2 regions of the Lactobacillus sp. ESL0228 genome follow, and region 2 is predicted to be linked to the other one. Evidence: predicted binding sites of a transcription regulator. Region 2 holds the regulator's gene; the other holds the start of a gene.
What was found. The regulator LexA, encoded in region 2, represses DNA repair genes until DNA is damaged. The targets are predictions, from matches to a motif close to CNAACANNTGTTNG.
Positions count from the first base shown of each region.

Region 1: the regulator LexA is predicted to act here: its motif matches at 1,774-1,787, upstream of xerS (tyrosine recombinase XerS).

Region 1 is NZ_REHJ01000008.1:123,490-126,708, reverse strand. Features, by position in the region: gene F5ESL0228_RS04035 (NUDIX hydrolase N-terminal domain-containing protein) at 1-613, shown strand, start outside; gene xerS (tyrosine recombinase XerS) at 649-1,728, opposite strand; gene F5ESL0228_RS04025 (helix-turn-helix domain-containing protein) at 2,989-3,219, shown strand, end outside.
Region 2 is NZ_REHJ01000008.1:344,873-348,091, reverse strand. Features, by position in the region: gene rplS (50S ribosomal protein L19) at 104-451, shown strand; gene F5ESL0228_RS05165 (nucleoside phosphorylase) at 541-1,305, shown strand; gene lexA (transcriptional repressor LexA) at 1,530-2,153, opposite strand; gene F5ESL0228_RS05155 (DUF896 domain-containing protein) at 2,291-2,539, shown strand; gene F5ESL0228_RS05150 (YneF family protein) at 2,609-2,824, shown strand; gene F5ESL0228_RS05145 (ABC transporter ATP-binding protein) at 2,897-3,219, shown strand, end outside.

The DNA of each region.
Region 1 (3,219 bases), 220 kb from region 2:
AGATTGGGCGATAGAGTTACAAAGTATCGCCCAAAATGGTTTAGAATTTGGACGCGATCGGTTTGATTTAGAGCGTTATACTAGATTGAGAGAAATTGCAACCGAAATGATGACTTCCAAAACGGGACTACCTAAAAAGCAGATTAAATTTATGTTTAGCAGTGAGGATGGCTACCAAACCCCAAAATTAGCTACACGTGCTGCTGTTTTTAAAAACAACCAAATACTTTTAGTCAAGGAAACAACCGACAACCTTTGGTCTATGCCAGGTGGATGGTGTGAACCTAATCTTTCTGTTAGAGATAATTGTATTAAAGAAGTGAAAGAAGAAGCTGGACGAGATATTACGGTTAACAGGGTGATAGCAATTAAGAATAGTCAAACTAATATTCATGGTAAAAATCGTATTGAGCGAGCCATCAATGTATGCAATATTATTTTTTTATGTCACGAAATAGGTGGCCAGTTTATTCCAAATACCGAAACGAGTTCTTGCTCTTACTTTTCTCTTGATAAATTGCCACCACTATCGTTTAAACACAATAACCAAGAGGAGATAGCAATGTGTTTTGCCGCTTTAAATGAAGCTGATTGGCAAACATGGTTCAATTAAAAAATCTAGTAGGTGATTTTTACCTACTAGATTTTTTAATTCCCTTGTTTTGGATCATCATTTGCTGAAATATCATTTAATGCTTGTCGTTGCTTTGTTTGATCAACATGAGTATATAAATCCGTTGCTGTCGTTCCTTTTTGACCAAGTTGTTGTGCAACTAAAACTTGATCTTTGGTAACACCATATAATTCAGAAGCAAGAGTATGCCTTAATTTATGTGGTGTTAAAGGATGACCAAATGCCGCCGAATATTTGTTAACCATCTTCTCAATTGCATTTGAAGTAATTCTCTTTGTTTGTTGATGCCAATTAGTTAAGAATAGGGCGGATTCTCTTTTGGTAACATTATACCGTTGCTTGCGAACTTTTTTATAATCTATCAGATAATCAAGCGTCCATTCAGCAATAGGAACACTATCTCGTTGACCACCTTTTCTCGTTACATCTAAAGTTGCTTTACGTAAATTTAAATCAGCAACATTAATTCCAGCACATTCAGAAACACGAATACCGGTGCCTAATATTAAAGCAATAATCGCTATATCACGTTGCTTATTAACTTTAAAGGAGGGAAGGGCTTGTTTATTACAACGCTGTTCATACTCGTTTTCAATAAAATCTAAAAACTGGTATTTCAAGTTACCGATATACATATGAGATTCAAGAACATGAGCTCGATAATTAAGAGTTTTTGTATCATTAAGTGAATCAATCTTAAGCATTACATTTCGTTCGAAATACGGTTGACCATCATTGTTATCTGCTGTTATCGTCAAAAACTTAAAAAGAGAGCGCAATGCATTAATTGAACGATTTATTGTAGTCGGTGAATTTAAATGGCCTTGCTGATTCTTTGTATGTCCTAAATAATTAATGTATAGCATAATATCATTTCGATGTAAGTTAGCTAGTGTTTCAACGGTAACTTGCTTATTATTGTTCACTCTTGATATTCCTTCAGTTCGCAACCAGTCAAAAAAACGTCTAATTTCAGTTAAATACTGATATGACGTTGCCAAAGAATGATTGGTTCCAAAGTTATATTCCTTAATATAATCGGGCATATTTTGTAATTCAGTTTGAATTAAATTTAAGTACTTATTTGTCTCCAAAAGTTAGTTCTCCTAGCATAATAATCTTTATTTAATTATAAAACAGGAATATATGTTTGTCTTTAAAAAAGTCAAAGCCCAGATAGCTTTTAAAGAGAAGATTAGTAGAATAGCAAGAAAAATTAATTGAGCAATATTTGTTATGTTTTATAGAGCATAAAATATTTTTTAAAAAATTATATTATTATAAATACCTGTTAATCAAAGCTTTTACCTATCATTAAAACTATAATTTTAATGATAGGTAAACCGATTTAATAAGCTAAATTACGGCATTATTAATCATACTTTCTTCACTAAAAACCAATTCATTTATTAGAGCAATTTTACATTGGTTTTATATATCACCGTTTAATAAATATAATTGACTAAATTTTTGATCTCAACAAAAAGGAGATTGATTATTTATCGATAAATATTATCAAATTTACATATGCTCATTTTAAACTCCAGGTTTAATTTACAGTGGTTTTAAATTATTCAAAAGGTTATTCTATCTAACCAATTTTTGACTTAATTATAAATAAAGCGATAACGTTCCTCGATTTATAATAAAGTCTCATTTTAACTTTACATAATATATATTATACGAAGTTAATTATTGCTTGCCTGTTCTCCATTAATTTAAACTTTTTAAGCGGTATCAATAATTGTATTTAAATCTCAATGAACAACATCTATTTAAATTTAGAGTTTAAATAAGATTTTTTATAATGTTTATTTAAGCAAGCAGTTTATAATTAAAGCGGTATCAAATTTGCTTGGTAATTTTGATATTTCTATCATGGATTTTAACAAGTATTTTTTCTAAATTTTGTTATTTCATATCAAAATTTAACCATCTTTCGATCATAAAACAATTTTATTTTTGCTTATTAGAGCAAAAATTGTAATAAAGCGCTTTTTATTTTAGAATTTATATATTATAAATAAATAATCTGTTAAGAAAGCCAGGTTATTTATTTTAGCTTAGATTATCAAGCAATTGGTAATTATACAAAAATATTTTTGATTTTAAGTTTTTTGATTTTAAGTTTATTTTTTTAGTGCAATTTTATTTAAATTTTTACTAATTTGTCTTATAATACTTTTTAGAGTATAAATTAAAACTTTTTACTTCGATAAATTTGCTGTTATGTTTTAAGATTTTATTGAATTTGAATGTTTTAGTTATTATTTTTTGTTTTTTTGTTTATTTCTATAATTAATCTGTTATTATGGAATATGGAATTATATTTTTGAAAGGGTTGAATTTATTCCATGAGTATAAATTTAGGAAAAGAAATATGCCGTCGACGACGTGAACAGAAGTTGACACAAGAGGACCTTGCAGAGTTGAGTGATTTGTCCGTAAACTTTATTTCTCGTCTTGAAAGAACTAAGAATCAAAATATTAGTATTCAGAAGCTCGATTCTATTGCCCGAGCTTTAAATACTACAACACCTGATATTATTATGAATGCTTACCGTTTTAAAGAAGTTAAGGCAGAA
Region 2 (3,219 bases):
GTTAATTTGCTAAGATAATGCAGGTGCGAATTACAAGCATTAATAATTAGGGGTGTTCCGCTGGCGTAATAGCGTTTATGAATGCCGAAGAAGGAGAATAATAATGGATCCATTAATTCAAGAATTGACTAAAGACCAATTACGTGATGATATTCCTAAATTCCGCGCTGGTGACACTATTCGTGTTCACGTCCGTGTTGTTGAAGGTACTCATGAACGTATTCAGATGTTTGAAGGCGTTGTAATCAAGCGTAAGGGTACAGGTATAGCTGCTGCTTACACTGTACGTAAGATTGCTTCTGGTGTTGGTGTTGAACGTACCTTCCCAGTTAATGATCCACGTGTAGCCAAGGTTGAAGTATTGCGTCACGGTCGTGTACGTCGTGCTAAGCTTTACTACTTGCGTGAACGTCATGGTAAGTCTGCAAGAATCGCAGAGAGACGTCGTTAATCAAATAAAAAGAACTATCTTTTTGATAAGGATAGTTCTTTTTTTATGCTAAAATACCAGTAATCTTATTTTAGCTAGGAGGTTTTAAAGTGCAACAGCCATTTTTATTAGATTTTGACGCAAATCGAAACGCAGTACTAGAGCCAGACCATGAAAGAAGTAAAGTGAACTATCACTTTCACCGAAAATTGTTATTTGCATTTATTACAAAGGACGCAATAAAACAATTTTTAATAGTATATCCGCATCGTTTAATAGGACAATTTGATTGCTTTGAAGGTAAAACCCCCATTTATGAAGTTGAAATTGGTCAAGAGAAAATCACATTTTGTCAAGCCAAACTGGGTGCTGCAGCTGCCACGGAATTACTTGATTGGCTAATTAGTTATGGGGTTAAGCAAATATTAACGATTGGTTCGGCTGGAACATTGGTTGACCTTCCAGAAGGTTATTTTTTATTACCAACTAAAGCAATTAGAGATGAAGGTACTTCATTTCATTATATGGAAGCCAGCAACTTTGTTGACTTAAACTCAGCTTATTTAAGCCGAATTGAATTTTTAATGAAACAAAATGGTTTAAAAGCTAAGAAAGTTTTAACCTGGACAACTGATGGTTTTTTCAGAGAAACGGCTCAAAAAGTTCAACAATTTAGAAAACTTGGTGCTGCTTGTGTTGAAATGGAGTGTGCAGCCATGGCTGCATGTGCTCAATTTCGCCGAGTTGATTTTGCTCAAATCTTATTTACTGCAGATTCATTAAGTAGTATTGAATGTCACAAAGATAGGGGCTGGGGACTGGATGCTCATGAAACTGCTCTCACTTTAGCGGCTAAAATAATTGCTGATGTTTAAGTAAACTTTGTGAAAAATATGGTTGTGAAACCTATATGAAACAGCAGAAAATTTCACAATCCAAAGAAAAAATATTGTTATAGCAAGGTTAAGCATGCAAAAAGCTCCAAAAATTTGTGAATTCATGATATTTAATTAATGTGGAAAAATATAAAATGTCGACTATTAAAAAACCGTAACAGTGAAGTTACGGTTTTTATAAAGCTATTATCAGTTGGGTTACTTTAAATAATACTGTTGCGATACAAGCCTATAACTTTTCCAAGAATATGAACACTTGATAAAATAATTGGTGACATTGAATCGTTCTCTGGTTGAAGACGGTAATGGTTCTTTTCTTTATAGAAACGTTTAACAGTTGCTTCGTTTTCATCTGTCATGGCAACGACAATTTCACCGTTAGTAGCAGAACTTTGTTTACGCACAATTACATTATCACCGTTTAATATGCCAGCATTGATCATGCTTTCGCCGTGTACCCTAAGCATAAACAGGTCACCCGCGTCATTTGCTAAGTCTGGAGGTAGAGGAAAGTAGTCTTCAATATCTTCTACGGCAAGAATCGGTTGCCCTGCCGTAACAACACCTACAATTGGAATTTCTGATGGCTTTACACCAAGCGCATTCTTTCCAGCTTCTGTTATTTCAAGGGCACGCGGTTTGGTTGCATCTTTAATTAGTAACCCTTTTCGCTGCAAGCGCGCTAAGTGACCATGAACCGTCGAAGTTGAAGATAGATCAACTTCATGGCAGATTTCACGGACAGTCGGTGGGAATCCACGTTTTTGAACCGTGTCATATATGTATTGAAGTATTTGTAATTGTTTAGAGCTTTGTTTGGTAGTCATAGATTTCTCCCATGTAGCGGACTTAATTTTAATGTTATTTTACCAGATATAACTATCAAGTACAAACAAACGTTCTAATTATTAAACCTTTTTTTATTTGTAAAAATAGGTTAGACTTTTAAACCAAGAGGTGTAACATGACGAAAGATAATGAAAAAAAATTAACAAATAGAATTAATGAATTGTACCACAAGAAAAAATCTGTCGGACTAACCGATGAGGAAGAAAGAGAGCGTCGGGAACTGCATAAGAAATTTATTGCGAATTTTCGGGCTGGATTTAAACAAGATGTTGAGAATTTAGTCATAATTGACAAAAACGGTAACGAATTAACATCTGAAAAAGCAAAAGCAGTTCAACGTAAAAAAGGTTTAAGAAAAGATTAAGTTAGACCTTTAAATTTATGTGATTTTTAGGTAAGATATACCTATTGGACAAATTGAGGTGATTATTTTATGAAATTGGGATTAGCGATCTTTTTAATAGTTATTGCACTTTTAATAGGTCTAGTTGGAGGCTTTTATGGTGCTAGAGCATATATGAAGAAATATTTTAAGGATAATCCACCAATCAGTGAAGATATGATTGTTGCCATGATGTCACAAATGGGACAAAAGCCTTCGGCAAAGAAGGTTAACCAAGTGATGAACATGATGAAGCATCAAAAATAAAAGGTCTTACTAGATTGAAATTAAAGACGAGGATTTATTCTCGTCTTTTTATTTAGGCAAGATAGGTGAAAAATGGGTATATTTTTTAAATTAAAATGGTTTTTTAAACAAGAAAAAAGGAGATATATAATTGGAGTTGCATTTTTAGCTTTAACTTCTGTGGTCAATTTAGTTCCACCAAGAATTTTAGGGTTAATGGCAGACCAATTAAATCAAGGGTACATTAGTTGGCAAGAATATGCTGTATTAATTTTTGCAATTCTTATTGCTGCATTATTATTATATGGTTTTCGTTATTTTTGGCGTAAACAAATATGGGGTGGAGCCGCTAAGCTTGAACTTAAACTACGTTCAAAATTATTTCGTCACTTTATGGAAATGGATCGAACCTTTTA